DNA from 4 places in the Oceanobacillus sp. B139/18 genome. Region 3 is predicted to be linked to each of the others. Evidence: riboswitches for the same ligand, from Rfam matches in the RefSeq annotation. Region 3 holds a riboswitch; each other region holds the start of a gene.
The links. Region 3 has a riboswitch for S-adenosylmethionine ahead of ACZSMY_RS14600 (homocysteine S-methyltransferase family protein). Riboswitches for the same ligand answer to the same signal wherever they lie in the genome.

Region 1 (7,936 bases), on a different contig from region 3:
TGATAACAGCCCTGTGGGAAAGTAGTGGAAGAAGTGAACGTTTTTAAGGATTTTTACAATAATACGGTACAATTATCTTTTTTAGATCATCCATTTTCAAAAAGCCCTAAGCATGTATGGGTGATTTGCAAATATAAAGATAGATGGCTGTTAACGGATCACAAGGAAAGAGGAATTGAATTTCCTGGAGGGAAGGTCGAACCTGGAGAGACAGCAGAGCAGGCAGCTGTCCGGGAAGTTATGGAGGAAACAGGGGCAACGGTAAACAAGCTCCATTACATTGGACAGTATAAAGTGGACGGGCGTTATGAAACAGTCATTAAGAATGTCTACTATGCGGAAATTGATGAATTGATTCCGCAATCTACTTATTATGAAACGAAAGGTCCGGTATTCCTAAAGAATATCCCGGCGAATGTAAAAAGGAAAACGGATTTTAGTTTTATTATGAAGGATGCTGTACTGGAATCCTGTTTGCTCCGGATAAAAAAATCGTATGTATAAAAATAGCAGTCAGCTGAGCGCTGGCTGCTATTTTCGGATCAGCATCTGCTCTATTTTTTCTACGGTTTTGTACATAATCGCCGCAAGGATAGCGATGATGACAAGGCTGGACATAACAAGCGTAAAATCAAATACCTGAAAGCCGTAAATAATTAAATATCCTAACCCCTGTTTGGAAACTAAATATTCCCCGACAATAACTCCTACCCAGGATAGCCCGACATTCACCTTTAAGGTGGAGATAATAGCTGGTAAGGAGGCAGGAAAAACCGCTTCTTTAAAGCATTGCCATTTTGTTGCTTCAAAGCTCCGCAACACTTTTAAATAATTTTGGTCTACCTCGTTGAAAGCCGCAAATACAACAAGGGTGGTAACAATAACAGAAATAATAAATCCCATCGCAATGATGGATAAATAGCCGGGACCAAGTGCTACGATGAGTATCGGGCCGAGAGCCACTTTTGGCATCGCGTTAAAAACTACCAGATAAGGATCCATGACTTTCGCAAAACGATGAAAGCTCCAGAGCATAGAAGCAATGATAATCCCGGCAATTGTGCCGATCAAAAAGCCGAGGATGGTTTCAAGCAGCGTAATCTGAATATGACTGAGTAAGGATCCCTCTAAGAGTCGACTCCATATCGAGCTGAATACCCGGCTGGGCGAGCTGAAGAGCAGCGGATCTATCCAGTAAAACCTGCTGGCTGTCTCCCAGAGAGCAAAAAATAAAATTAAAATAGACAGCTGCCAGGTCAGTACAATCTTAGCCTCTTTTTTTAATTTTTGCTGATAGAGTGCAAATAACTTAGGGCCGTTCATAAGCATCCTCCTCTAGAGGCTTTACTGTATCTTTTTGCTGGTCTAAGTCCGCCCAGATTTTATCGAAAAGCCGGCTGTATTTTGGATGCTTTCTTGCCATAAACGGTGATTCATTTCGTAATTCAACAGGCACGTCATATACTTTTTCAATTGCACCGGGATGCGAAGACATCAGAATAATCCGGTCGCTCATTGAAATAGCTTCCCCAATATCATGTGTTACCAGAATCGCTGTTTTTTGATAAGCTTTTAATAAATCAGCTACCAATACTTCCAGTTTTAGCTTTGTCTGAAAATCCAGAGCAGAAAAGGGTTCATCCAGTAAGAGAATTTCCGGCTCTGTGATAAGTGTTCTGATTAATGCCGCCCGCTGCCGCATCCCTCCTGATAATTCATTAGGGTATTTATCTGCGACATTTTCTAGACCGACTTCTTCCAAAAGGGCAATTGCTCTTTGCTTTAAATCCTCTGGCTGCCGTTTTCTGATTCTGGGTCCAATGAGCACATTATCAATAATATTTTTCCAGGGAAACAGATAATCCTGCTGGAGCATGTAACCGATTTCTAAATCGCTTCCCTCTATTTTCTTACCGTTCACTAAAATATTGCCTTCAGCAGGTTGCAGCATTCCAGAGATAAGAGAGAGCAGCGTAGATTTACCACAGCCGCTTGGTCCGAGCAATGAAATGAATTCATTCTTTTTCACAGAGAAAGAGATATTGTGCAGCGCTTCTGTATATTGTTTTTTGGAGAAGTAGTAATGAGATACCCGGTCTAATGTAAGATAAGACATTGTTGGCCTCCTTTATTCCCCGATAATCCGCTCTGCATACTCTGTGTTGACGAGATCTTCATAGGGAGCGTCTCCAGGGAGTTCTCCAGCTTCATCCATAATATCTTTTAGGTTTTCCCAGGCATCCTCTTTCAGCAGTGGAGATGTCGCAAAGGATCCCTGCTGTTTATAACGGTCGATGGCATTCGCGAGCATTTCTACATCGGTATCTTCAAAATATGGCTCTACCACTTCGGCAATTTCTAACGAATCTGTTTCCTGCACCCATTGCTGTGCTTTATAGATTGCTCTGGTAAATGCTTCGACCGTTTCCTCTTCTTCATCTAAAAAGCTTTGCTTTGCCATGAAGACAGTGTACGGCACTTGCCCGGATTCTTCTCCGAAAGAGGCGACAATCTCACCCTGGCCATTCGCTTCAAAAATACTTGCGGTTGGTTCAAATAACTGCACATACTCATAATCGCCGCTGGCAAAAGCGCCTGGAATATTTGCAAAATCAATATTCTGAACTAAATTTAAATCTTCTTGAGGGTTGATATCATGCTGCTTCAAAACATACTCTCCAACCATCTGGGGCATTCCGCCGACACGCTGGCCGAGAAAATGGCTGTCGCGTAAATCCTCCCAATTAAATTCTTCATCTGCATCCTTGGCTACTAAAAATGTGCCGTCTGTCTGAGTCAGCTGGGCAAAGTTCACGGCGTAATCCCTGGAATCCTGAGCATAGACATAGATAGATGTTTCTGAGCCGACCAGCGCAATATCTGCGCTGTCAGATAACAGTGCTGTCATTGTCGTATCGCCGCCCCATGTTGTTTGCAAATCAACCTCCAGTCCTTCTTCTTCGAAAAAGCCTTTTTCTAAAGCAACATATTGCGGTGCATAAAAAATAGATCGTGTGACTTCTGCAAGGTCTATCTGGGTCATTTTATTTTGATTACAGGCACTAATGAGAAGCAGAGAACAAATCAATAGAATGAAACAAGCAAGCTTTCTCATTTTCTTCTTCCTTCCTTTCTCAAAAAACTGTTCTTGAATATCTTCTATAAATATATGTTTCGCGGGATGATTGTGTGAACGCCTAGAATTTGGAGATTTTGTGAGGTGAAAAGGAAAGAGCAGCAAGAAAAAAGAGTAAATCCAAATTGGAGTTTACCCTTTTAACGCGTGAATATGCTATTTTGGAGAAGCTGTTTGATTATACTGGACGATACAGCGGACCAGCCTGTTGAATTGTTTCGCTGACTTCCGTGAATTTCTCGAAATTCATATGAAATTTTCCAGCTAATTTTTTAGCTTCCAATTCATAACTTTCCTTATCCGCCCAAGCATTTTTAGGAACAAGCACTTCATCAGGAACACCTGGAATGGATTTTGGAATAGCCAATCCGAAAATTTCATCTGTTGTTGTTTCCGCGTCATTTAACTCGCCGATTAAAGCGGAATGCACCATCGCACGCGTGTAGGATAATTTCATTCTCGTTCCCACACCGAACATGCCGCCGGTCCAGCCAGTATTAATCAGAAATACATTTGCATCAAATTTATCAATTTTTTCTCCGAGCATTTCTGCATAGACAGATGGATTTAATGGTAAAAACGGAGATCCGAAGCATGCTGAGAATGTAGCTACAGGCTTAGTTACACCACGTTCTGTACCAGCCAGTTTGCTCGTGTATCCGCTTAAGAAATGATACATTGCCTGCTCTTTTGTCAATTTACTGATTGGCGGCAAAGTACCGGAAGCATCTGCGGTCAGGAAAATAATTGTATTTGGATGTCCAGCCACACTTGGCTCTAAGCTGTTATCAATATTTTCTAATGGATAAGCTGCCCGTGTATTTTCTGTTAACGAAGTATCATCATAATCCGGGACGCGTGTATCTTCATCCAAGGCGACATTTTCCAGAACAGATCCGTAGCGGATCGCATCAAAGATTTGCGGTTCTTTTTCTGCGGATAAATTAATGCATTTTGCATAGCAGCCGCCTTCAATATTAAAGACACCCTCGTCACTCCAGCCATGCTCATCATCACCGATTAATCTTCTGTCAATGTCAGCTGAAAGTGTGGTCTTTCCAGTTCCGGATAACCCGAAAAATAAAGCAACATCGCCTTCATCTCCAACGTTAGAGGAGCAATGCATGGACAGAACATTTTGCTCAGGGAGCAGGAAATTAGCTACAGAGAAGATAGATTTTTTTATCTCTCCAGCATATTCTGTTCCGCCGATAAGCACAATGCGCTGTTCAAAGGAAATGAGAACAAAAGCCTCGGAGTTTGTACCGTCAACTTCCGGGTCTGCTTTAAAACCGGGAGCGGAGATTACTGTAAAATCAGCTTCATGTAATTGCTCCATGTCTTTTTCAACAGGAATAAATAATTGTCTTGCGAATAAATTATGCCAAGCGTATTCATTGATTACCTGAATAGGCAGTTTGTATTTTTCATCCGCACCCGCATAAGCTTGCAGGTGAAAAATTTCCTCTTGGTTATCTAGATAGGCAATCACTTTGCCCAGCAGCTGATTAAAGACTTCCTCTTCAATAGGCTGATTAACATTTCCCCAGTCTACCTTATCCGCTGACAAAGCATCTTTTACAATAAATTTATCTTTTGGAGAACGTCCCGTGTATTTTCCAGTGGTGGCACGGACCGCGCCAGTAGATGTTAATTTTGCTTCATCACGATGAATAATTTTTTCAATAAGCTGGCCAACAGAATAGTTGCTGTAAATATTAGTTAAAGTGAGCTCCTCCAGTATACTTCTCCGCAATATTTTCATAAAGCAATTATTCACTCCTTAATTAATGGTTTAGAATTGATTTTATCTTGAAATATGTTTATTAGTATAACACATTAAATATAATAGTCCATACTAATTTATGAAAAATTATTTTTTCTGTCACAAATGATAATAAGGTTGACAGGAGAGGCTTGTTTCGTTAATCTAAATATTGAACGGATACTCTTATTTGGAGATGGTGGAGGGACAGTCCCGATGAAGCCCAGCAACCTCACTTGAAGTGAAAGGTGCTAACCTGATGCAAGGATCATTCCTTGAACAATAAGAGCGAAAGGCCAATAAGTTTTCCTTTCCTCATATATTTTGAAGGAGAGGTTTTTTTGTTTTTAGGAGACTTTTTAAATATCCTCTAAAAAATGAAACCACATTGGGTGGAATGATAAATTTATATTGAAATAGAGTTCCGTAACATTATTGGAGAAGGGGAGTTAGCCTTATGGCTGCAAATCGTCGTTTATTTACTTCTGAGTCAGTTACTGAAGGGCATCCGGATAAGATGTCTGACCAAATTTCAGACGCTATTCTGGATGAGATTCTCTCGAAGGATCCGAATGCCAGAGTAGCTTGTGAAACTACGGTTACAACTGGAATTGTTTTAGTTGCCGGAGAGATTTCTACAAGTACATATGTAGATATTCCTGCAATTGTACGTGAAACAGTACAAGGAATTGGCTATACACGGGCAAAATATGGTTTTGATTCAGAAACATGTGCTGTATTGACTGCTATTGATGAGCAGTCTCCTGATATTGCCGGCGGTGTGGATGTTGCGCTGGAAGCAAGACAAGGACAAGAAAGCGAAGAAGAAATCGAGGCAATTGGTGCCGGTGACCAGGGATTAATGTTTGGTTATGCATGTAATGAAACTGAAGAGCTGATGCCTTTACCAATTTCTTTAGCACACCGTTTATCCAAAAGATTAGCAGATGTCCGGAAGGAAGAGATTATCGGCTATCTGCGTCCAGACGGGAAAACACAGGTAACCGTTGAATACGGTGAAGATAACCAGCCGCTGCGTGTAGATACGGTTGTCATTTCCGCGCAGCATCATCCGGATATTACGAATGAACAAATCGAAGCGGATATTATTAAACATGTTGTCGAAGCTGTTGTACCCGGTGAATTACTGGATGAAAAAACAAAGTACTATATTAACCCGACCGGGCGCTTTGTTTTAGGCGGTCCGCAAGGCGATGTCGGCTTGACCGGAAGAAAGATTATTGTAGACACTTATGGAGGCTATGCCAGACATGGCGGCGGCGCTTTTAGCGGTAAAGATGCAACGAAAGTGGATCGTTCTGCTGCATACGCGGCCCGTTATGTTGCTAAAAATATTGTTGCTGCAGGTCTTGCTGATTCTTGTGAGGTTCAGCTGGCTTATGCGATTGGCGTTGCACAGCCCGTTTCTATCTCAATCAATACGTTCGGTACAGGGGAAGTCAGTGAAGAGAGATTAGTGGAAGCAGTCCGGGAGCTTTTTGATTTGCGTCCGGCAGGTATTATCCGCATGCTTGATTTAAGAAGGCCAATCTTTAAAAACACAGCTGCTTACGGCCATTTCGGACGTACAGATATTACATTCCCATGGGAAAAAACAGATAAAGTCGAAGAATTAAAAGCGTTGACTGCAAAATAAAAAAACGTCAGGTGTTTGAAGATGCCTGACGTTTTTCTTTGGAATAGGATGGTTTTACTCATTTCCGCCCATGTTTGTTTCTTTTAAATAATATTGTCCTTTTTCCACATAGGATTTACGGATGCGGTCCATTTCTTGATAGTCTTTATCGGTTAATTCACGAACCACTTTAGCCGGCCTACCCATAGCTAATGTGCGGGGCGGTATTTTTTTGCCCGGCGGCACCAGACTTCCTGCGCCGACAAAAGCATGCTCCCCGATCTCTGCGCCATCTAAAATAATGGACCCCATGCCAATCAGCGCATGATGGCGTATAATTGCTGAATGCAAGGTGACTTGGTGTCCAACAGTGACATCATCTTCAAGAATTAACGGCATATCAGGACTTTGATGCAGCATAGAGAGATCCTGGACATTGGTACGCTTACCTATTTTTGTCGGTGCTACATCACCGCGAATCACCGTATGAAACCAAATACTTGCTTCTTCTTCAATCGTCACGTCTCCGTTGATTACTGCATTTTTGGCAATGAATGCGGCAGAATCAATAGACGGGGTTATTCCTTTATATGATTCAATCATTTGTATTCCTCCAACTCAGTCATATTGATTAAAGTATATCAAAGGAAATATTATCTGGAAAGGCAGTTCTAAATGAGTTGATTTTAGTACTGAATGAAGGAGAAAGACTTGTTATTCCTATCGTAATCTCCTAATTGTAGGCATATATTCTAAGTCATTTGTTTGATGTGGATAATAAGTTTGAATGTAGATTTATTTCTTTTTATCCTCTACAGATACGCATCTTTTTATGGTAGAATAAATAAGCTGGTTACTTAAGGATAGTAATAACATAAAGAGATAAACAGAAATGCTATTCTAAGTAATTTCCACGTTGTTGATTTGACAATGGGAGCAGTAACAGATGTTCCAGTCATAACTGGAATAAGTAATTGTATAAATCTGTTTTAATCTCGCTATGGATAATGGGACATCCATACAAACAGGCGGACTTTTACAGAGAGAGAAAGTTTTGCATGTGGCGCAGAGAACTGATTTATCGTTAAAAATGGGGTTGTACTTTCATGTTGATTCAAATTGTAATAGGGATTTTATTTTTTATCGGTGTCTATATACTGATAAGCGATGAGCAAAAATGGCTGCGTCTGACAACATTTGGTTATTTTATTTTGCTAACTATTATTTTTGCAGCCGGATATATGAATCAGTTGAACAGCCTGCAAGACCCTGAACTGGGTGACCTTTCTGCATTGCGCGACTGGGTTTATCTATTTGGATATTTATATTCTGTCCCGCTCATGGTTGTATCAGCTTATATTTGGATTCCCTATCCCAAAAAATATAAGACACTTCGCTC
Region 2 (7,936 bases), on a different contig from region 3:
TTTTTCCATTTCTTCCAACTTTAAATCAGTTGGCGATGGTGTCTCTTCCCGGCTTGCTTCTTCCACATTATTGACAACAACCCCGACAAATAAATTAATAATAACGAATGCGCCAATTAAAATAAAGGTTACAAAATACCACCAGGAGGAAGGATCTTGTTCTAAAATAGGGTACATCACACCACTTGCCCATGACTCTAATGTAATTACCTGAAATAAGGTGAGCAGGGTTCGATGCAAAGAACCGAAGTATTCAGGAGAAATGGATGCAAAAAGAGTGGTACCAATAACGGCATAGACATAGAAGAACAGCCCTAAAAGAATCATGATTGTTCCCATCGAAGGTATCGTCAGCAGTAACGCATTAACCATTTTTCTTAAGGACGGAATAATCGATATCGCTCTTAATACACGAAGAACTCTCAGGATACGTAATACCATGATGTAACTTGAGCCGAGGAATACGAAACTGGCCGATATAATGATGAAATCGAACACATTCCACGGGCTCTTAAAAAAAGCTGTAAGAGAAGAGCTTCCTATTAATCTAATAATAATTTCAATTGTAAATACAGCTAATAATAAAGTATCCAGCCAATAAATGATAGAAGGGAATTGATTGGAAATAGCAGGGTACGTTTCAAAGCCTACAATAATAGCATTAAAGATAATTAATCCGATAATCGTGTTCGTAAATATTTTGTTTTCTGCAATCGCAGCACATTTTGCTTGAAAAGAATTTTTTATCATAATAAATATCCTCTCTCTATTAAGTGTTCATCCGATATGTAAAATAATTTGAATTACAATTTAAAAGACCTCTTTTTTCCACAACTATTATTGTACGAATACTTTTTTATTTTGTCACTTCTGATTACATTTACGGCCAGCAGATATGGATTCAATATATTGGATTAAAGCAGAAGTTTCGTGGTACGCTAATAAAAAAGAAACATTATCTTAGGAGGGACTAGCATGTATCGAAATTTAAATGATTTTTTAACAGAATGGTCACAGTCTGCTGATGGTACAAAATCTGTATTAAAAGCTTTAGAGGATGACAAATTAAATCAGTCAATAGTAGAAGGACATAACAGCCTTGGCTGGCTGGGCTGGCATTTGGTGAATAGTCCTGTTTTCTTTATGAGCCTGGTCGGAATTGATTTAGACTCTTCTTATGATCCAGACGCCGTTCCAACAAAAGCAAGTGACATACTGGAAGCATATGAGGATATCTCAACTAGCGTTGCAGAGAAAGCAAAAGAGCAGCTGACGGATGAAGCATTAGTAAATGAAGTAGGTGATTTCGGCGGACCTGCTCCGAAAGGAAGTATTTTACGTATGCTGGTCAGTCATCAAATCCATCATCGCGGTCAGATGACTGTGCTGCTTAGACAGGCTGGCCTAGAGGTGCCCGGCGTTATGGGACCAACGAAAGAGGATCAATAGAAGAAGCGGAGGAAGAATAATGACATTATCTTTTTATTGGTATTCGAAATGCGGCACCTGTCGAAATGCAAAAAAATGGCTGGATGCAAACCAAATTGATTATAAGGCGATTCCGATTGCTGAAGAGCCTCCAAGTGCGAATGAACTGCTGTCTTGGATGGAAACAAGCGACCTGCCGCCTAAAAAATTCTTTAATACCAGCGGTAAAAAATATCGGGAATTAAATTTGAAAGAAAGAATAAATGATTTATCCCCGCAGGAAATGGCGGAGATTTTAGCTTCTGATGGTATGCTCATCAAAAGACCGGTCTTAACCGACGGCAAGAAAGTAACTGTCGGATTTAAAGAAGAAACCTATGAATCTGTCTGGAAATAGTGCTAGAAATGTAACTGACTTCCATGTATAGTTGAAGAGAATAAAGTTTTGTTGGAGGGATACGAAATGAGCTTGCCAAATGATTATTTATATTCAAAAGAACATGAATGGGTAAAAAAAGAAGATGGAAAAGTTCGTATAGGAATTACAGACTTTGCACAGGATGAGCTTGGCGATATTGTTTTCGTAGAATTACCGGAAGTCGGCGATTCTTTAGAGCTGGAAGAGCCATTTGGAAGTGTGGAATCTGTTAAAACGGTATCCGAGCTGTATGCTCCAGTCAGCGGAAAAGTGGTAGAAGTAAATGAAGAACTGGAAGACAGCCCAGAGCTTGTGAATGAATCACCGCATGAAAAAGCATGGATGATTGTTATTGAACTTGAGAATGAAGCAGATTTAGAGGAATTATTAGATTCGAAAGCATACCAGGAATTTATCGAAGGATAATAAAATTACATTACACCTATTTTAGAGAAAGAGAAAATACAGGCGCTGCTCCTGAATTTTCAAAAAAGGCTCTAAAAATAGGTGAAAAAGAGCTGACTTTTCCACATTCGTGTATAGTTAGCTCTTTTCTTTTCATATAATATAGAAAAAGCATAGGATAGGATTAGGTTAAAAAAGATGTTTACCTAATCACTTCGATAAGGAGTGCAAAACGATGATGGAAGATGATTACAACAAAGTCATAATCGTTGAAGGGTTATCTGATAAAAAGCATCTAGAAAAAATTCTTGACGACAATACCATCACCATTGTTTGTACAAATGGAACCATCGGTGTAGAAAAATTTGAAGAGCTGTTGGAATATTATCATTTGGACGATACAGATGTATTTATTCTGGTGGACGAGGATGATTCGGGAATGAAACTCCGAAAACAGCTAGCCAGGGAACTGCCGCACGCAGAGCATATTTATGTAAGCAGTGAATTTCGTGAGGTTGCCGCCACCCCAAAAAGAATGTTGGCAAGTATTCTGGCAGGAAAACGCATTGGAATCAATCTCAATTACCTTGCAAAATGGTAACGTAAAACGTTAAAATAAGAATGGATTCTATTCGCCGAGGAAATAAATAAGGAAAGATGCGAAGTCGTTTTATACGCAATCAGTGTAATCCTTTCACTCAGCATATATTATTTTATGGGAAGAAAAAGATTGAGGGGAATGAACTTGAAACAGTTTAGTGGAGAAGAAAAGAATCATCAACGATTCATACTATATATTTATACACCATTTTGCGGGACATGTACGGTAGCCCGCGCTATGCTTGAAAAAATAGAAAGACTGCATAAAACTGATATTTTTACGGAGATGAACGCGTCCATGCACCCTGATTTTATGCAGTCTCATCAAGTCGAAAGCGTGCCATGTCTTGCATTTATGGAAAACGGTAAAATGATTGAGAAAGTGTACACGTTTCAATCGACAGCAAATATTTATCAGTATTTGATGAAATACAAACCGGAATTATTCACAGCAATAAACAACTAAGTTTTTTCTGTACAAGAGGACGGTTCAATATACGAGAAGCAGCAGATTCCACAGAAACCTGAGTGAATGGCTAGGGATTGTGATTGACAAGGCACAAATGGCATGCTACTATAATGGCACTTCATTTAAAAATAGGCAAACTCTTATCAAGAGCGGTGGAGGGACTGGCCCATTGAAACCGCGGCAACCTTCAATCATTGAAAAGGTGCCAATTCCTGCAGGAAACTGTAAAGATAAGGGAGCAATGGACGATATTGTGTATAATAAAGCGTCTTTCTGTTCTCTTGCAGAAAGACGCTTTTTCAATGAAGAGGAAAATATAGCGTACACAATAAAATAGGTTTGTACACATATAGGAGTGAAATAAAGTGATATCCATTGAAGGATTGAAGAAAATATTCTCTTTAGAAAAAAAAGATATTGTCGCCGTAGATAATTTAAATCTAAACGTAGCGGATGGAGATATCTATGGCGTCATCGGATACAGCGGCGCGGGGAAAAGTACTTTTGTGCGTTTGATTAACAGGCTGGAAGAACCAACGACAGGTACGATAAAAATCGGCGATCAGGTTATTACCTCCTTATCGAAAAAGGATTTGCGTATCGCCAGACAGGATATTGGAATGATATTCCAGCATTTTAACCTGCTCTGGTCCCGGACAGTCGCTGAAAATATAGAATTTCCGCTTGAGATTTCCGGTGTGGAGAAAAGCGACCGGAAAAAGCGGGTACTGGAATTGGTTGAATTAGTAGGCTTATCAGGAAAGGAAAATGCCTATCCTGCACAGCTGAGCGGCGGACAAAAGCAGCGGGTAGGAATTGCAAGAGCATTAGCAAACTCTCCGAAGGTGCTGCTTTGTGATGAAGCAACCTCTGCACTTGACCCGGAAACAACGAATCAAATCTTGCGTTTACTGCAGGATATTAATGAAAAGCTGGGTTTAACCATTATTTTGATTACCCATGAAATGCATGTTATCCGCAAAATTTGTAATCGAGTTGCAGTGATGGAGCAGGGGAAAGTAGTAGAAGAAGGAACGGTTCTCGATGTATTTACCAGACCAAAGCAGCCGGTAACGCAGAAATTTGTTGAACAGCTGACTGGATCAGATGAGGAAGAGGAAGACATGACAGAGTTGAAGAAAAGATATCAAGAGGGCGCGTTATTACGGATTCAGTTTTTAGGAGAAAGTGCAAACCAGACTGTAATCAGCCAGCTTGTGAAGAATTTTGATATCCATGTTAATATTTTGCAGGGGAAAATCACCCAGACACAGGTCGGGAGCTATGGGACATTGATCGTTCAGCTGGTAGGTAATCAGCAGGAAGAGGCAATAAAGTACCTGGAAGAACAGGATGTTATTGAATTGGAGGTAATTCAGCATGCTTGAGGAATTATTTCCAAACGTTACGATAGAAGATTTAGTAGAAGCTTCTCAAGAAACACTTTACATGACCATTATAGCTTTAGTCGGCACAGCCATTATTGGCTTACTTTTAGGGCTGCTGTTATTTTTAACGTCGAAAGGGAACTTTTGGGAAAATCGATTGATTAATTTTGTTGTTGCAACATTTGTCAATGTATTTCGTGCTGTTCCGTTTATTATATTGATCCTGCTGTTATTTCCTTTCACCGATTTTGTAGTGGGGACACTGCGTGGACCTAATGCTGCTTTACCGGCTTTAATCCTCGGGTCTGCTCCATTCTATGCAAGATTAGTGGAGATTGCATTGAAGGAAGTAGATAAAGGGGTTGTAGAAGCTGCCAAAGCAATGGGAGCTAAAGCAAGTACGATTATTTTTAAGGTGCTGCTTCCAGAGTCCAAGCCTGCACTTGTATCGGGGCTGACGGTTACAGCGATTGCTTTAATCGGTTATACTGCGATGGCAGGAGCGATTGGAGCAGGCGGATTAGGAAACCATGCCTACTATTTCGGATTTCAGCGGAAAAGCTGGGATGTTGTATTTGTCAGCACAGTCATCATTGTGATTATCGTATTTATCTTCCAGTTTATTGGGGATGCTATAACCAGAAAGATAGACAAGCGTTAAGAAAGGTGCTATTCAAGAATTTCTTGATTCACATAATAAAAAATAAAAAAGGGGCGTTCAACATGAAAAAGCTTTGGTTTTTAGCAGCTGTAAGTTTGATTTTATTCTTAGCAGCATGCGGAGGAAATGATGATTCTTCCAATAATGAAGAAGGTACAGGCAGTGAAGGGGACGAGCCGACTGAAATTACAGTTGGTGCTTCCAGTATCCCGCATGCTGAAATTTTAGAAGAAGCTGCACCATTATTAGAAGAAGAAGGAATTACATTAGAAATTGAACAGTATGAGGACTATGTTTTACCAAATGATGATTTAGATAATGGAACACTGGATGCGAATTTCTTCCAGCATCAGCCGTTTCTTGACCAAACGATAGAGGATGCCGGATATGAGATCGAATCTATTGGCGGGGTTCATGTAGAACCAATGGGAGTCTATTCTCAAGGTATTGAAAGTATTGATGATATTCCAGATGGAACAGAGGTAGTATTAAGTAACTCTGTATCAGATCAGGGGAGAATTTTATCTTTATTTGAAGCAAATGGATTAATTACATTAAATGAAGATGTGGATAAAGTTGCTGCAACAATAGACGATATTGAGGAAAATCCGAAAGATTTATCCTTCCACCCGGACGTTGCTCCTGAGATTACACCGGATATTTATAATAGTGAAGAAGATTCATTAGTGGTTATTAACACCAACTTTGCTATCGGAGCAGGATTAAATCCACTTGAAGATGCGCTTTTCATTGAAGGCGATGAATCAGATTATGTAAATGTTATAGCTGTACGTTCAGAAGACAAAGACAGCGAAGCATTAAATACATTAGTAGAGGTACTGCAATCTCAAGAAATACAGGATTTTATTACGGATAACTATGATGGTGCTGTAATTCCAACACCAACTGATGCAGAATAAAGAGCATTTCCGAAGAATACTAAGAATGTGAGAGTATATCCACCTATAGCGAAAGATTTTCATAAATTATCCGAAAATATAAGTTTAAATCGATTTTGAGCGGGAATCATACCTGTGTTAGCATATTGAATGTGTTAAACAAACCGAAAGGATGATTTATTATTACCACTGAAAATGGTTTAAGCTACACTTCGGAAATGGAAAAAGGAATTGGTCAATCAAGAGGTGTCAATTACGAGGAATATGACCGAAGCTTGAATAAAAAGTTAAAAGTGGAAAAAGAAAGAGAACAGGAATACCAGAAGGCGAAGAGACTTTCTACAGAAGCAGTTTCTGGTAATTTAAGATAAAAATAACAAAAGCTGATGTCACGGGGCATCAGCTTTTTAAATGGGAACAGATCATGAAAAAAGCGTCTAAAGAAGCATAGTTAAAAGCTTTTTAAAGACGAATGATAACAGTTGCGAATTAATTTGAAATGCTTTAAGATTGTAATGAGAATAAATTGAGAATGGATATCATATTCATTTCATTTAAAATACAGTTTTTGGAGGTATGATTTATGTCAGGCTCAGTATTAGAAGTTAAGAATCTTCACGTATCTATTGAAGATAAGGAGATATTAAAAGGGGTAGACCTAACCATTAAAGGTGGAGAATTCCATGCTGTCATGGGACCGAATGGTACAGGTAAATCCACATTGGCATCTGCCATTATGGGTCACCCTAAATATGAAATAACAGAAGGATCCATCACCCTCGACGGGGAAGATGTTTTAGAGATGGAAGTAGACGAACGTGCCCGTGCCGGTCTGTTTTTAGCAATGCAGTACCCAAGTGAAATCAGCGGTGTAACTACTTCTGACTTCTTACGTTCTGCGATTAATGCAAAACGCGAAGAAGGCGATGAAATTCCATTGATGAAATTCATCAAAAAATTGGATAAGGACTTAGATTACCTTGATATTGATCAAAATATGGCAACACGTTACCTTAATGAAGGTTTCTCCGGCGGGGAGAAAAAGCGTAACGAAATCCTGCAATTAATGCAGCTGGAGCCAAACATTGCTATCCTTGATGAAATTGATTCAGGGCTGGATATCGACGCATTAAAAGTAGTATCAAAAGGAATCAACCAAATGCGTTCGGATAATTTTGGCTGCTTGATTATTACTCACTATCAACGTCTATTAAACTATATTACACCTGATTTCGTACACGTAATGATGCAGGGACGCGTTGTGAAGTCTGGCGGACCAGAGTTAGCAAAACGTCTTGAAGCAGAAGGTTACGAGTGGATTAAAGAAGAATTAGGAATCGAAGACGAAGAAACTGCAGAACAAAACGCGTAATGTAAGGAGGGATAATCATGACTGTAGAAACAAAGCTTTCATTCAATCAAGAATATATCCAGGCATTTTCCAAAGAACGAAATGAACCCGGCTGGATGGCTACGCTTCGTTCCAAAGCTTTGGAAATGGCTGATTCGCTAGAAATGCCAAAACCAGATAAAACAAAGATTTCAAACTGGAATTTTACAGATTTCCAGCATTCCTATAAAGAAGCGGCAAAAATCGCTTCTCTTGATGAACTGCCTGAAGAATTAAAAGAATACTTCGATGAAGATGCCAGCATGGAGAATCTATAT
Region 3 (7,936 bases):
TCAACCTTTCCATGCACCTCTTCAAAAGCTAAAATGTCCTCCACCGTTAAAATATAATCATGGTTTTCTCCGGCCGCTTCTGATTTATCAATCACAACGATTGGGAGGACAACTTCTTTTAAATCCAGCTCCTCTAAATAGCGCTGATCACGAACAAAATGAATAGGTGCATCAATATGTGTGCCATATTGTCCGGAAACACTGAACTGCTGTGCGAAAAACCCGTCATCATGCGTATATAATGTTTCAAACTCGGCATCTTTAAATGCGGCAAAATGCGGCGAATTAGGACCGAATGTATGTGTTAAATCTACCCATGTTTTTGATTTTAGTGTTTCTAACGCGTGTAAGATTTCATTTTCTTTGGTAACTGTCATGATAAGCCGCCTCCCAATATATTGTTTTACGCTTTTGTTTTGTAATCTGTGATATGATCCTGCAATGTTTCATCTTCACCAAATAAAAAGTGTTTATGCATATCTGGAGAATAAATTGAATTAATTGTTTCGATGCCGACAGCTTCCGCAACCGCACGCAGCATTGCCGGTGAAGCTCCACAGCATAAACCGATATAATTCACGCCGATGCTATGTGCTTGTTTCGCCCATTCTGCCAGCTCATAGCGGTTATGATATAGCGGATCCAGAGAAGTCGGGAAGGTTGTTTCCGTTGGTAAATGACAGCTGCACCCTCCATCCGGCAAGTTAAAGAAGGTTGGATTCTCTTCTGTTGTCCGGTATGGAATCGGCAGTGCTCCAACATACCCGTCTACTTTGTCACGAATCTTTTCTAAATACGGCTGCATCGTGTCCGGCCCCCGGAAACAGTTCATCCCAACAACCAAGGCGCCGTTATCCTCTAAAATCTTACATGACTCTTCCACTGTGTAACCATCACGTAAAATGTTTTCACCCATTAATCCCAAGGTAATAACTGCCGGTAAATCATATTTTTTAATTTCCTCTAAAGCAATCAATGCTTCTTCATGGTAATAAAAAGTTTCTCCGTTAATATAGTCAACATCCTCATCCTTACACCATGAAACCATTTCATTAAACATCGCTCTGACTTTATCCTTGGATTCCTGATCTTCCGGATTAAAAATATTGGTGTTCGATATATTTCCTGCAAACAGAGCTTCCTCTGTCGGATGTTCCTTTGCTACTTCCTTCGCTAATTTAATAGCATTTCTATTTAGAGGCTCTAATAAGTCCTCTTTACCGATAATGCGCATTTTTTCTCGGTGTGCGTTGTATGTAAAGGCAAGCACTACATCGGAACCTGCTTTCATGTAATCACGATAAACTGCCTTTAGCGTTTCCGGGTTATCCAGCGCTACTTCGGGTACAAAGGAGCCCGCCTGCAAATACCCTCTGCGCTCCAATTCAAATAAATATCCTTCCCCTGCAATAACTGTTCCTTGCTTTAATCGCTCTTCCAAACTTCTTTTCGCCATCGTTCCATTCCTCCTGTAAGCTTTTAATTATTTGGTTCGCTGCGGATAAGTCGATATAGACACGAAAAAACCTCTTCTTTCAGAAAGAAGAGGTTTTGAGTACGATATCAATGTCTCTTCTTATCTGCTAGCTAACGCTACTGGAATTGGCACAGTTCTTTTATAAGTCTGTTGCCGAGGCTTCGAAGGGCCAGTCCCTCCACCTCTCTGGATAAGAAAATGTATTGCTATTTATTTGTTGTAGATAACTATATATCTATTTGAATTCCATGTCAATAAGAAATTTTAAAAATATTTCAGCGGTTTTTGAATCGGTTTGAATGAATCTTGTAAATATCTCATATCATAGAGAGAAGTTCCAAACACGCACGGCTTTATATCTCTAAGCAGATGTTTAAATTCCGTAAAAAAAAAAGGAATGTTAATTTCATGGAGAAAAATTCATAAAATGTTCAAAAAGTATAGACACACCCGAAAAATAAGCATATAATACAAATTAATTCTAAAACATGTAGACATTATATTGAATTTATTCTTCATTATTGGTATAATTAATTCTTTCGCTTTAAGAAATCGAATCAAAAAATATATTTATCATACGGAAGGGGGCGTAGATGTTGAATAGATATTTGATGATTGCTTTAATGATTATCCTTTTGCCAATGACACAATTATTCCCAGGTGTACATCACAGCTACGTTCTCACCGATCATGAAATGCTGATTGATTCCCAATCATCACCTGATTTAGGCGTTGGCGGAAATGACCAGCAAGATAAATCATTTATAGCAAGTCCAGGTTTAGTCATTACCTTATTCTTATTAGGCAGTCTCTGTTTATTCACTACGATTGTGCGGGTCAACCGTACGAAACAGCTGCTGACACCTGTTTTCTATCAATCCAATTTCGTGGTTTAAGCCTCTTTTAATAAAAAAATTAAAAATTAAAAGAGGAGGCAAAAACTATGATGATTTTCAGATTAATTGTTATTGGGTTCTTTTCACTGACTGCATTGTCCGTTTTCACTTATCAAGGTGTTGAGGTATTTCATGCAGTTGCGGATATATTCAGAGCAAAATCATAAGCTATCGTGTACCCCTTCGTACAATAAGCTTTTTCACCCTATACTAATCAAAAGGCAGCCAATGAAATGGATTCATTGGCTGCCTTTTTTGATTTAAGAGAAGTCGATGCTTTATTTAAAATTACCGCCGCGTACTTCTGACACATCATAGACAGTTACAAATGAAGTGGCATCGATATCTTGAATCGTTTCTTTCATTTTACTTTCTTCCAGTCGTGTAATCACACATTTAATTTGTTTAAATTCCTTTTTGGAGTAGCCGCCTTCTACATGCTGTAATGTACAGGCACGTCCCAGCCGGTCGCCAATTTCTTTCATCATCTCATCTGCATGCTCGGTAATGATATAAACTGCTTTTGTACTGCTTAATCCTTCTTCAATAATATGAATGACCTTGGAAGCTATGTAATAAGCAATACCGGACATCAGGGCCCCTCTTAATCCAAACACCGTGGACACTACGATAAATACAAATAAATTCAGAAATAATATTAAGTCACTCGTTCCAAAAGGCAGCTTTCGGGATAATAATACAGCAAGCATATCAATCCCATCCAACGCTCCTCCATTACGTAGTGCCAGTCCCATGCCAAATCCAATAATGATCCCGCCGACAACAGTGACAAGCAGGGTATCTCCTTCGATTTCAATAATAGTTGGAATATGATGCATCAGGCTGGTGCTTATAGCCAAAGAAGCAATACCGAGGATAGAGAAGATTGCAAAACTCTTGCCGATTTGTTTATATCCTAAGTAAATAAAGGGAATGTTTAAAATAGCAATCAGGATTCCTAATGGCAATCCGGTCCACTGCGAACCGACAATACTTAACCCGGTTACACCGCCATCAGAAACATTATTAGGTATCAATACAGCTTCTAGTCCATACGCAGTAATGAACCCGCCGATGATAATAATCAATCCTCTTGAAAAAAGCATTGCCTTTCTTGTTTTTTTCGATTGTGCTTTCTTCATCCAATGTTCCTTTCTTCGTCATACATTTTGTTACCCTAAATTCCAATGTGTTTAGGTTCCCACATTTCACATGGAATAACCTGTACTTTTTTTAATATTATTTATTATACGCTTCTCGATTTCAAACTCAACTATTTTGCAGGTGAAAAATGTATAACGTGATAAGGACATGCTCTATCATTAAAGCTCTTTTTTAAAAACATAACTCACCTTCGAATACCCCATTCTTTTTTGATAAAACCGATGTGCATCCTGACGCTGCAAGCCTGACGATAAAGCAACAGATGAAAAATTATGTTGCTCTGCCCATTGATGGACAAATTTCAAGAGCTGTTCTCCATACCCCTTCGAACGACTATGTTCATCTGTTACTAAATCACATACCCATACAAATCTGCCATAATACAGTGTGGTCATTGGTTTAAACCCGACAACAGCAACCATTTTCATTCCTTCGTACAAAGCGGCTAAATGGTAACGATCTACCTCCACTGCTTCTTTTACAAGTTCCAGATAGCCGGATTCATCAAGATGCACTCGCAATTGACGCATTACCTTATACGCCTCCCGCCATGCTTGTTCTGTTGTTAATTCCTTTATTTCCATAAATAAAGCCCCTTCCCCATAAAATAAGCTTTGATTATTCGATTGATAATTGCTGTTTCTCTATATGCATCCCTTGTTTATCCGTAAAAAGAATAATATCTGCCTTCTCTTTCAATGGATGCATAAAATGGCTGTATTGTATTCTTCTTTCCTGATGTGATTTTTGTATATTCTCCAGATTTCGATTTCGTTCCGTAGTATCCCGACTGGAACGACGGGTTAATTCGGTCTGTCCATCCGTATAAAGGTAAATTTGCAAATCTAAATAATCAGGGTTTATAAATGCCACACTCATCCCTTCAAAAATAGTAAGTTTTTTATTTGGATCGATTAATTTACTCGGTAGATAATCTCTATCGATTGTGCTCCATTTCATACCTGCAAGCGTCATTTGTATATCACGTTCCAACGCTTCTGTATAATGAGCCAAAGGATGGCAGGCCGTCATCTTAGCCGTACGGACTTCATTTTGAAAAGTATACGTAATTTGAGTGTCTCTTCGAAGCGCTGAATGGACGATATACGGATCTGTACATATCAAATTTGCATCCTGGCAGAAAACTTGCTTCAATTGGTCTGCAAATGTCGTCTTTCCGGCTCCTCCGTGCCCTGTAATACCGATAATGATATGTTTTTCCTGCCTGTTTATCCATTCCGTCAAATCTTGTATGATATTATTCATCGTTTTCCCTCTCCATCCCTACATTTTATTTTTAGTCATTTCATACATCTCACAGCCAAACACAACGGCTAATTCATTTTCACAATACTACTGATATCCTTCCATTCATATACAAGTAAATCAAGCACGTCATCAGCAATTTGAATATTCTTTTTTTCAATCATTTCTGCACCGAACTGTTCATAGAACAAACGGCTGTCATTTTCCGACAGAACTTCAACTCGGACAGTATAGATAGACTGCTCTACAAAACATGTAAAGCCAGTTAATAATAGCATTTTCCCTATTCCTTGCCCTTGCCAGTTTTCCAGCAAGTAAACGGCTGTAATTTCACCGATACGGGCTGAATCAGCTGATTCCTTTACCGCTATATTCAAGAATCCGCCAATCTGTTCCTCCGTATCTACAGCTACAAATGTAGTGCTTTCATCAGCTTGAATGGTATCTTTCCAATTTTCTACCCTATCTTCCACTGATAATCGTTTTAAAACCCTATCTGCCATAATTCCCCGATAAGTTGTCTGCCAGCTTTCTACACTTACTTTACCAATTGCGCCTGCATCCGTAACATCTGCTTTTCTAATCAAAACCATCCTGCCCCTCCCTTAATCGCTTTACTCATTACTTTTCGCTTGCCGTACAATAGTTAGAAACATTCTAAGTCAGACTCTAATTATAGCAAATATTTTTATTTTTCCGGTAATAAAGTACGTTTAAAGGAGGTGAAACCAAGGAATAGCTTTATACGTATAAATTTATTGAAGAGGTGATGAAATTGAGAACAGGTGAAGGCTGTATGAAATGCGGAAGCCGAAATGCAGATAAAAAGGATGTATCCATGACCGGTTCAGGTTTATCCAAGGTGTTTGATGTGCAGCATAATCGATTTACGGTTGTCTATTGTCAGGATTGCGGTTACTCCGAATTTTACAATACAGAAAGTTCTACAGCGAGCAATGTATTTGATTTATTTTTTGGAGGATAATTTACTCGGAAAACAAGATAAGATAATTAAATTTGATTTCTTTCTAAGTTTTTTGCAGCAGAAAAGAAGCATGGTTCCTTGAGCCATGTTTCTTTTTACGCATAAACGCTTTATCTGCTGTTCTATATAAATATACTGTACAGACGAAAAGCATCTCTTTACATTTACTAATCTCTTTTGATAGAATGATTCTCTGTATGTTTTTAAATACATTATAAAGGAAGCCTATTTATTATGCATTTATCAAAAAAATCTTTTGCAAAAAGATACTATATCGTTTTATTACTCTTGGCAATTTTATTGATTGCAGCCACATTGCGTTCACCAATCACGTCTGTTGGTCCGCTTATTCCACTTTTCCGCGGAGAACTGGAAGCTTCCAATGCCATGATTGGACTGGTAAACACGCTGCCATTACTTGCTTTTGGCTTGTTCTCTCCCTTTGTCCCAAGAATATCTGGCAAACTTGGAATGGAAATAACACTATTGATTGCGATGGTTTTCCTGTCCATCGGTGTATTTATTCGGGCAAATGGCGGAATGGAGTTGTTGCTTTTTGGCACAATTTTAACTGGAATGGCAATCGCAGTTGGAAACATCCTGATGCCAGGGTTGATTAAGTCTACTTTTCCTTATCGCATGGGGCTGATGACTGGGATTTATTCTGTTTCAATGAATGCATTCGGAGCACTTGCCTCTGGTATTTCCGTACCGATTGCTTCCATATCCGGATTCGATTGGCGACATGCGATGCAAATATGGAGCCTCCTATCCGCAGCCGCTGTCGTCGTCTTATTACTGCGGCTGCCTGCCAGACGCTCATCTGGCAAAAAAGTGTTTGTCGACGTCAAAAGCCAGCCATCGAAAGCTATCTTCAAATCAAAGATTGCCTGGGCCGTCACCTTTTTTATGGGACTGCAATCACTGATACCATACAGTTTATTTACGTGGCTTCCGGATATCTTTATTTCGAAAGGGTTTGGGGAAAGTGAAGCCGGATGGTTAATTGCCATTTATCAAATCGGACTGATCCCAACAACATTTATTGCACCAATTATTGCCGGAAGGATGCAGAATCAGCGGCTGCTTGGCTGCAGCGCCGGATTATTATTTTTCTTTGGTTTGTTGGGAACGCTTTTCACTTCATCCCATTTAATTATTGTCTTTCTTGTATTAACAGGTGTTGGTGCCGGGACGGCGTTCAGCTTAGCCATGATGTTCTTTGTCCTGCGTACTAATTCTGCTATGGAATCTGCGCAATTGTCCGGCATGGCCCAATCTGTAGGATATATTGTCGCTTCTACAGGACCGCTTTTCCTTGGAACCATTGCTGACAAAACGGGAGGCTGGACGGTGCCGTTTATTATTTTAATGACTGCAGCTCTGATTATCGCTTTTCTCGGAACCATTGCAGGGAAGAACGAAAAGATTTCCTTTGAATCGAATAAAGAACCCGCAACAAAATAATTTATTGAGTTATTTAAATAGACGCTGCCTCTATCTATGGAGGCAGCGTCTATTTTTCTTACCACCATAAATTTTTTATCAGTATTACCATTAAAGAAATTTGCCGGGAAGAAAGTCAATACTCTGACAACCTTGCATCCTTATAAAAAACGGGTTATCTAAATAATGACATTCAGATAACCCGTTTATCTCATTCCTCAATTAATATAACGATAATCCATCAGCTGATTCAGCATGTCAATTTCATCCTGCAGCTTAGCTCCGATGTTCGTTTCCCGAACCTTCTTCCGCTCCAGCTCTTTGTCTACGACCCGGCGGACAGATAAAACATCCGCTCCATTTAAAACCACATCCTCTTTTGAATTAAAATGCTGGTGGGCGACGAGCTGCATTCCAAATGAATTATACAATAAAGTATAGCCGGCAATCCCCGTGGTAGATTGATAGGCTTTGGAAAACCCGCCGTCGATGACAATCATTTTCCCGTCTGCTTTGATTGGGTTCTCCCCATCAATTTCCTTTACCGGTGTATGTCCATTAATAATATGCCCTTGTTCCGGATCCAAATCAAATTCTTCCAGTACTTTCTGGCACATTTCTACATTTTCACGCAAATAATAATAAGGATTTTTTTCTTCTTTATGGGATGCCTTATCGGAAATAAAATAACGCTCAAACGTC
Region 4 (7,936 bases), on a different contig from region 3:
TGCGATAAATATCAATCCGCTTGTATAAGACATCCCCAAAAGGTATTCAAAAATTCTTGCTCCTGCTACAAACTGAGCTGCTATATAAAAAATGTTAAAAAGTAAAATCAGCCCAGTTCCCACTCTTAAAATATCACTATTATAGAAGTCACCAAGCCAATCCGGCAGGGAAAGGGACTTTTGTTTTGTATTCAGCTTTCTTACTTTTTTAGCTACCATCAGCACTCCTATTGGCCCGCCGCCGATCATCGCCAAAAACAGCCAGAGGTTAGACAATCCCCAGTCATGAGTCCATCCCGGGTAACCCAGAAAAGTTGCTGCACTTAGATAAGTAGCAGCAAAGGACAGGCCCAGTACATAGGGTCCCAGACTTCCGCCGCCTGTAGCGAAATCACTGATGTTTTTCGTTTTTTTAGCACTTATGTAACCAAGGATCAGCATGACAGCTAGAAATATTGCAAAACCGATCCATGTATAAAGCATAATTGTACTCATCTCTGACCTCCTTGCACATACGAGTAAAACAGGAAATGTACTTCTCCGTTATCTCGGCTGAAAGCTGCCAAGCTTTCGCGCAGGATGATTATCGGGTAAATGGGGTGTTCCATTTCCAAACATATTTTCTCTAAGCGTCTTCCCTTCATATTCAGTCCGGTAAATGCCGCGTTTTTGCAATTCAGGAACAACTAAATCCACAAATTCCCGAAATGTATCCGGAGAATAGGTCTGCGCGATATTGAAACCATCCACGTCACCTTCAAATGCCCATTCTTCCATTCGATCTGCAATTTGTTCAGGTGTTCCGATAAATTTCACCGTACCATTGCCGAGTCCATGATTTTTAACAGCTTCCCGCAGTGTCCATTTCTTATTAGGATCTTTTGTATACATATCCAGATTTCCCTGTACTGCTTCTGTCTGTATATCTTCAATATACTGATCCGGATTATATTTTGAAAAATCGATTCCTGTATGGCCGGAAAGGAGAGACGCAGTTCCTTCGTAGCTGACGTGGTCTGTTAAATCTTCATACTTTGCCAGCGCTTCTTCTTCCGTTGACCCAATGATTGGCAAAATCATAGGAAAAACAAATATATCTTGCCGATTTCTGCCCTGTTCCTCTGTTCGTTTCCGAATATCTGCAACATAGGCCTTTAACGCATCCAAGGAATGATTTTTAGTAAAAACCGCCTCTGCATGTTTCGCTGCAAAATCTCTTCCTTTTGGTGAAGCTCCTGCTTGGAATAAAACAGGCGTACGCTGCGGAGAAGGTTCAACCAAATGCGGACCAGGTACATTGAAAAATTCACCTTCATGATTAATCAAACGAACCTTATCCGGCTGTGCAAATGTATCCTTTGCGCCATCATGAACAACAGCATTGTCATCCCAGCTGTGTTCCCAAAGTTTATAAACGACTTCGAGAAATTCATCTGCACGGTCATAGCGCTGTTCCTTAGGAAGACGGCTGGAAAGGCCAAGATTGACTGCCTCGCTTTCTAAATAAGAAGTCACCACATTCCAGGCAACTCTTCCATTCGTTAAATGATCCAGTGTAGATAGCTGCCTTGCGAGTGCGTATGGTTGTGCATATGTAGCAGAAATTGTTGGCGCAAAGCCGAGATTTTCAGTGACAGCCGCCATAGCAGAAATCGGAATCAATGGATCATGAGCCGGAAGCTGTACAGCATGCCGGACAGCTGCTTCATGACTATTTTCATATACACTGTAGGTTCCAAGCACATCAGCAATAAACATGGCATCAAATTTACCGCGTTCCAGGATTTTTGCTGTTTCTATCCAATATGACAGGTCATTATGTTTTGTCCCCTCGTCCTTTTCATGCTTCCATAATCCTGTCGAGTGAGGGGAAGGTGAATTTTGAATAAATCCATTCAGGTGAATTTGTTTTGTCATCGTTTCGATAAGCTCCTTTTCTCATAAATTTTCATCTTGACCGCTTCACCAAAATCTATAATTGACTATCTCTCATTTGATGCAGTCAGCCATTGATTTTGGTATCGGCCCTTACTTCTGAATTGCTGATTACTTAAGATTCATCGAAAGCATTTAAGGCATTCACACTATGTGCCACTGCGGACCCGGCTTTTAAAGCTGCTGCCACAAAAATCGCTTCTGATATTTCCTCTAGGCTGGATCCTGTTTTTTTGGCGTTTTTCGTATGCAGATCAATGCAATACGGGCAGCCTGTGGTATGTGCTGATGCCACCGCGATAAGCTCTTTCTCCTTTTCGGTCAATTTGCCTGCTTTGATAGATTTATGATCAAAAGCAGCAAATGCCTTGAATGTATCCGCATCAATGTCACCAAATTCGGTTAATCTATTAAAATAGGATGCTTTGTACAGCTCGTCTTTTTCCTCTTCATCAAACGCATTTAGCGCATTCACACCATGAGCAACCGCTGAACCAGCCTTTAGAGCTGTTGCAACAAAAATGGCCTCTGTTACTTCCTCTTTATCAGCGTTATTTTTTTTAGCATTCCCCACATGTAAATCAATGCAGTACGGGCACCCCGTAATGTGCGCTACGGCTACCGCAATTAATTCCTTTAATTTAACTGATAATTCACCCTCAGCTAATGCTTTATCGTTAAAAGCAAAAAAAGTTTGAAACGCTTCCGGTGCATATTCTTTTAATTCTGTTATCCGGTTAAAATAAGATTTTTGATATAAACTATCTGTTTTAGTCAATGAAATCTCTCCTCATACATTTAAAATTTTGGTTTGTCATACAGTGAAACTTCAATTAGTGAAGGTTTTTCGACGCACAACTCTTTATAATAGGACGGTTAATCGCAAAAGCTCTTCGATGGGACGAGTAATCGCAGTCCCAGTCCCAGTTTCAGTCCTAGGACATCGTGAACCTGGTCTGTTTCCTTTGCCCACTGATTTGTGCTGCGATAAAATCATACAAATTGTAAATCCATCTCGTTAATTTTCTTACAGCCACCATAATAATTAAACTTTACCTATCTAATTACTCGGTTTTAAGCCATGCTTGCCCCTTTGAAATTATTCCCTCCCTACCCTTGTTTAAAAATGAAAAAACCCCTTTTCCAGGAGAAGAGGGTTTCTTTACACACTGCCTTATCTCTCAAGTGAAAACTTGCTGGAATTAGCACCATTTTACTGCGTTTCCAGTAATGGTTGCTGCGGGATTATAGGACCAGTTCCTCCCCCGGCTCTTGATAAGGAATTACATTATTTAGTTTTTTAAGATTTCTTCATATGTTATCGAATTCTAAAAAATATGTCAAGTGGAAATTTTAATTTAATGAAGCGTTTCTTGATCAAAATCTATTGATAATATTAGCAGATATCTTTTTGCTGTAAGCGGCGACTGGTTGTTTTATCACATGTAATTATATTTTCCTGCTATAGAGTACGATGCTAAATCGATTGAGCAGCTTTTTTCATCGTGTCCTTAAAATTCATCATTTAGTTTACATAATACAATTATGGTGAATTAATGTTTTTTTGTTTTCAGTAAAAACGCTTAGACCACATTCTAGCCTAAGCGTTTCCATTATTTGTTTACACTGGGTAAACCCCATGTTTTCTCTCGGTAAATTGCTTTTTCTTATTCTGATAAATGGTGAAACGTCTTGTCAGCTCGTTCCGAAGATGATCTGGATCAATGATATCATCAATAATCATTTCGGAAGCTAAGCGGTAAATATCAATGTTCTCTTTATAGGCGGCCTGCTTTTCTGCGATATATGCCTCCCTTTCTTCTTCTGGAAGCTGAGCGATTTTATTTGCTTCTACTGCATTCACTGCTGCTTCCGGTCCCATAACAGCAATCTGTGCATTTGGAAAGGCTAAACAGCAATCCGGATCGAAAGCCGGCCCTGACATCGCGTATAGACCAGCTCCATAAGCCTTTCGGACAATAACAGAAATTTTAGGTACCGTTACCTCACTCATTGCAAACAGCATTTTGGCTCCATGGCGAATAATTCCCTGCTTCTCCACTCTTGTTCCAATCATAAATCCTGGTACATCCGTTAAGAACAGCAGCGGAATTTCAAACGCATCACATAATTGGATAAATTTTGTTGCTTTATCTGCTGAATCCGTAAAAAGAACGCCTCCTTTTACACGTGGCTGATTAGCAATGATTCCTATACTTTGACCGTTGATACGGGCCAGCCCAGTAATTAATTCTGGAGCAAACCGCTTTTTTATTTCACAAAAACTGCCTTCATCAATTGTACGGTCAATCAGTTCATACATATCAAAAGCAGCATTTTGATTTTCTGGAATAATTTCGCTGATTGGCTTATCAAAGCTTTTTGGTTCTACAGATGCTGCTTTTTTTGGCTTCTCACGAAAATTAGCAGGAAAATACGTTAAGTACTTCTGTGCAAATTGAATCGCTTCTTCTTCGGTATCTACTAAAACATCGCCTACTCCTGAGGTTGTACAGTGCATCTTTGCTCCGCCCATTTCCTCTAAAGAAACCTTTTCGCCAATGACCTTTTCAGCCATTCGCGGTGAACCTAAATACATCGATGCGTTCCCATCAACCATGACAACAATATCACAAAAGGCCGGAATATAGGCACCGCCGGCAGCGGATGGACCAAACAATAAGCAGATTTGCGGCACTCTTCCTGACAGCTTAATTTGATTATAGAAAATACGTCCCGCTCCTCTTCTTCCCGGGAACATATCTATTTGATCTGTAATTCGGGCACCGGCAGAGTCTACCAGATAAACCATGGGCACCTCCAGCCTCTCAGCCGTCTCTTGAATACGTAAAATTTTCTCCACCGTCCGCTGTCCCCAGCTTCCTGCTTTGACGGTCGAATCATTTGCCATCGCACAAACTGTCTGACCGTTTATTTTTCCTGTTACTGTAACCACGCCGTCTGCCGGCAGGTCTTCATCCATCGCATTGGCAAATAAACCATCCTCAAGTGTCTCATGAGAATCAAAAAGAAGCTGGATTCTTTCTCTAGCAAAAAGCTTGCCCTTTTCAGCATTGCTGTCGTGATACTTTTGTTTTCCTCCCTTTTTTATTTTTTCTATACGCTCCTTAAGTTCTTGATTCACAGGCATATAAGCATTCTCCTTTCCGGCTTTAACTTCCATGGTAATCAGGCTTTCTTTTCTCTTGAAATGCAAGCAATCCTTCTTTTCTGTCCTTTGTCGGTATTAGTTTTACATAAGCTGCATGTTCCAATTGAACCGCTTCATCTATCGAAAGATCCATTCCTTGATTAATCGCTTGTTTAGCCTGCTTCATAGCAATCGGTCCATTTTGGCTTATTTTCCGGGCAATACTTATTGCTTCGTCTTGTAAAAAAGAAGTGGCGACTGACCGCTCAATCAGTCCAATGGCTAATGCATCCTCTGCTGAAATTGTTTTGGCAGTATAAATAAGCAGTTTCGCCTGGCCGATTCCAATTAATCTTGGCAAACGCTGTGTCCCGCCGGCTCCGGGTATAATCGCCAGAGAGGTTTCCGTCAACCCCAGCTTTACATGATTGGCCGCAATGCGCAGGTCACAGGCTAAAGCGATTTCCAGTCCGCCTCCAAAGGCGACGCCATTAATAGCAGCAATTACAGGAACCTCTATTTTTTCTATGGAATCGGCAAGTCTGCTAATTTTCTGTACAGCAGCAACAACTTCCTCCTCATTCATTGCCTTTCGTTCTTTTAAATCTGCTCCGGCACAGAAAGCTTTTTCTCCGCTGGCTGTAATAATCACACAGCGTATAGCACGATCCGTACTGATTTTTTGAATACAATTCTCTAACTCTGTTAGTAACGCGAAAGATAATGCATTGGCTGCTTCCGGCCGATTTAATGTGATAACAGCGATATGATTATCCACTGTTTCTACGTTTACAAGTTGCATAGGCGTTCACTCCAAACTGATTTAGTCAACGATTGCAATCGTATCTCCTTCATTAACAAAATCTCCTTCTTGCACCTTCCATTCCTTCAAAATCCCTTTTCCCTCTGAAGCAATCGGAATTTCCATTTTCATTGACTCTAGAATAACGACATCCTGCCCTTCTTCCACAGCCTCTCCCTGTTGCACTGTAATCTTCCACACATTTCCTGCCATCGATGCTTTAATCTCCATCTTAATTCCCTCCTGTAGTTGGTTGATAATATTTATCTAAAAAGTTTGTTGGTGTATTTCCTTTTTTAAATGCCTCATAGGTGATAATTTCCTGAAGCATCGGTATATTGGTTTTTATCCCTTCTATTTTGAATCGACCAAGCGCTTTTTCCAGCTTATTCCTCGCTTCTGCCCGGTTTTCCCCAAAAACGATCAGTTTTGCAATCATTGGATCATAAAAAGGAGTTACCATATCTCCGGATGCAACAGCACATTCATTACGGACACCTTCTCCTTCAGGCAGTTCCAGTGCTGTGATTTTTCCGGGCGATGGAAAGAATCGAATGGGATCTTCTGCATAAACTCTTATTTCTATCGCATGCCCGTTTCGGGTGATTTCTTCCTGTGTAAAAGACAGTGCCTGCTGATTGGCAATACGAATCTGTTCTTTGACAATATCAATCCCTGTTATTTCTTCTGTGACGGGGTGCTCTACCTGAATACGTGTATTCATTTCCAAAAAATAAAATTGCTCCGATTCATCAACTAAAAATTCAATTGTTCCGGCATTGGTATAATCAATTGCCTCCGCAGCGATAACAGCTGTTTCTCCTAATTTCATGCGAAGTGCTTCAGAAATAGATGGCGATGGGGCTTCTTCTAAGACCTTTTGATTCCGGCGCTGAATAGAGCATTCTCTTTCAAATAAATGAACCGTATGCTGATGACAATCTGCTAAAACCTGTACTTCAATATGCCTGCTGTTTGTTATGTGTTTCTCTAAAAACATTGCTCCATCCCCAAAGAAAGACAAGGCCCGCTTGGAGTTATTTTCAAAAGCTTTTCGCAGTTCATCCGAAGTGTGAACAACCTCCATTCCGATACCTCCACCGCCTGCAGATGCTTTTAACATCACAGGGTAGCCAATTTGCTCAGCAAAAGTGACCGCTTCTTCCAGCGATTCCACCGCACGATCAGTACCGGGAATTACAGGCACCCCCGCTGCTATCATCGCTTTTCGAGCTTCAATTTTACTTCCCATCAGACTTAAAATAGCCGCTTCCGGTCCAATAAAAATAATTCCTTCTTCTTTACAGCGTTCAGCGAATGAAGGGCTTTCACTCAAGAAACCGTAGCCTGGATGAATTGCATCGGCATTTGTTTTTTTGGCCACTTCTATAATTTTATCTAATTGAAGATAGCTTTGCTGCACTTGTGAAGGACCGATAGGATAAGCTTCGTCAGCTTCTTGTTTAAATAAAGCATTCTCATCTGCTTCGGAATAGACAGCTACCGTCCTGATACCTGATTCTTTGCAGCTGCGAAGAATTCTTCTGGCTATCTCACCGCGATTAGCAATCAATACTTTTTGTATCATGATCTTCTCTCCTTCTCTAGCAGCCTAGCTGTCTTGCAATAACCAAGCGTTGGATTTCAGATGTCCCCTCTCCAATTTCCAATAACTTAGCATCCCTGAGCAGCCTTTCTACTTCATATTCACGCATATAACCATAACCGCCATGAATTTGAATCGCCTGATTTGCCGCACGAAATGCCATTTCCGTTGCGTACAATTTTGCGTATGCTGCCTCTTTGGAAAAGCTTCTATTCTGATCCTTTAACCAGGCTGCTTTATAAACCATATTACGAGCAAGCTCAATTTCCATCGCCATATCTGCTAATTTAAATTGGATCGCCTGAAAACTGGAAATGGATTTGCCAAATTGTTTACGATCCTTCGCGTACTGCAAGGAACGGTCTAAAGCCGCCTGACCAATACCGACAGCTAATGACGCAATAGAAATCCTTCCTCCATCTAATGTTTTTAAAAATTGCTG

Region 1: it holds a riboswitch for S-adenosylmethionine, as region 3 does, so the genes downstream of both, metK (methionine adenosyltransferase) here and ACZSMY_RS14600 (homocysteine S-methyltransferase family protein) in region 3, are expected to answer to the same signal.
Region 2: it holds a riboswitch for S-adenosylmethionine, as region 3 does, so the genes downstream of both, ACZSMY_RS11000 (methionine ABC transporter ATP-binding protein) here and ACZSMY_RS14600 (homocysteine S-methyltransferase family protein) in region 3, are expected to answer to the same signal.
Region 4: it holds a riboswitch for S-adenosylmethionine, as region 3 does, so the genes downstream of both, ACZSMY_RS05595 (carboxymuconolactone decarboxylase family protein) here and ACZSMY_RS14600 (homocysteine S-methyltransferase family protein) in region 3, are expected to answer to the same signal.

The regions. Positions count from the first base shown of each region.
Region 1 covers NZ_JBVFXI010000003.1:5,348-13,283, reverse strand. The annotation lists gene ACZSMY_RS10505 (hypothetical protein) at 1-3, shown strand, start outside; gene ytkD (RNA deprotection pyrophosphohydrolase) at 34-504, shown strand; gene ACZSMY_RS10495 (ABC transporter permease) at 532-1,323, opposite strand; gene ACZSMY_RS10490 (ABC transporter ATP-binding protein) at 1,310-2,116, opposite strand; gene ACZSMY_RS10485 (ABC transporter substrate-binding protein) at 2,129-3,115, opposite strand; gene pckA (phosphoenolpyruvate carboxykinase (ATP)) at 3,315-4,901, opposite strand; SAM riboswitch class I at 5,085-5,190, shown strand; gene metK (methionine adenosyltransferase) at 5,359-6,558, shown strand; gene ACZSMY_RS10470 (gamma carbonic anhydrase) at 6,613-7,140, opposite strand; gene ACZSMY_RS10465 (hypothetical protein) at 7,644-7,936, shown strand, end outside.
Region 2 covers NZ_JBVFXI010000003.1:109,749-117,684, reverse strand. The annotation lists gene ACZSMY_RS11030 (ion transporter) at 1-750, opposite strand, end outside; gene ACZSMY_RS11025 (DinB family protein) at 976-1,449, shown strand; gene ACZSMY_RS11020 (arsenate reductase family protein) at 1,469-1,825, shown strand; gene gcvH (glycine cleavage system protein GcvH) at 1,892-2,272, shown strand; gene ACZSMY_RS11010 (toprim domain-containing protein) at 2,487-2,852, shown strand; gene ACZSMY_RS11005 (thioredoxin family protein) at 2,997-3,317, shown strand; SAM riboswitch class I at 3,458-3,557, shown strand; gene ACZSMY_RS11000 (methionine ABC transporter ATP-binding protein) at 3,686-4,708, shown strand; gene ACZSMY_RS10995 (methionine ABC transporter permease) at 4,701-5,369, shown strand; gene ACZSMY_RS10990 (MetQ/NlpA family ABC transporter substrate-binding protein) at 5,432-6,289, shown strand; gene ACZSMY_RS10985 (hypothetical protein) at 6,487-6,639, shown strand; gene sufC (Fe-S cluster assembly ATPase SufC) at 6,852-7,640, shown strand; gene sufD (Fe-S cluster assembly protein SufD) at 7,658-7,936, shown strand, end outside.
Region 3 covers NZ_JBVFXI010000004.1:397,554-405,489, reverse strand. The annotation lists gene ACZSMY_RS14605 (cyclase family protein) at 1-377, opposite strand, end outside; gene ACZSMY_RS14600 (homocysteine S-methyltransferase family protein) at 404-1,456, opposite strand; SAM riboswitch class I at 1,574-1,674, opposite strand; gene ACZSMY_RS14595 (hypothetical protein) at 2,071-2,373, shown strand; gene ACZSMY_RS14590 (YitT family protein) at 2,652-3,515, opposite strand; gene ACZSMY_RS14585 (GNAT family N-acetyltransferase) at 3,696-4,121, opposite strand; gene ACZSMY_RS14580 (phosphoribulokinase) at 4,156-4,803, opposite strand; gene ACZSMY_RS14575 (GNAT family N-acetyltransferase) at 4,872-5,396, opposite strand; gene ACZSMY_RS14570 (zinc ribbon domain-containing protein) at 5,600-5,788, shown strand; gene ACZSMY_RS14565 (CynX/NimT family MFS transporter) at 6,023-7,255, shown strand; gene ACZSMY_RS14560 (fructose-bisphosphatase class III) at 7,453-7,936, opposite strand, start outside.
Region 4 covers NZ_JBVFXI010000001.1:1,141,608-1,149,543, forward strand. The annotation lists gene ACZSMY_RS05585 (sodium:solute symporter family protein) at 1-495, opposite strand, end outside; gene ACZSMY_RS05590 (LLM class flavin-dependent oxidoreductase) at 544-1,917, opposite strand; gene ACZSMY_RS05595 (carboxymuconolactone decarboxylase family protein) at 2,051-2,719, opposite strand; SAM riboswitch class I at 3,107-3,217, opposite strand; gene ACZSMY_RS05600 (acyl-CoA carboxylase subunit beta) at 3,557-5,086, opposite strand; gene ACZSMY_RS05605 (enoyl-CoA hydratase) at 5,109-5,888, opposite strand; gene ACZSMY_RS05610 (acetyl-CoA carboxylase biotin carboxyl carrier protein subunit) at 5,910-6,119, opposite strand; gene ACZSMY_RS05615 (acetyl-CoA carboxylase biotin carboxylase subunit) at 6,121-7,476, opposite strand; gene ACZSMY_RS05620 (acyl-CoA dehydrogenase family protein) at 7,493-7,936, opposite strand, start outside.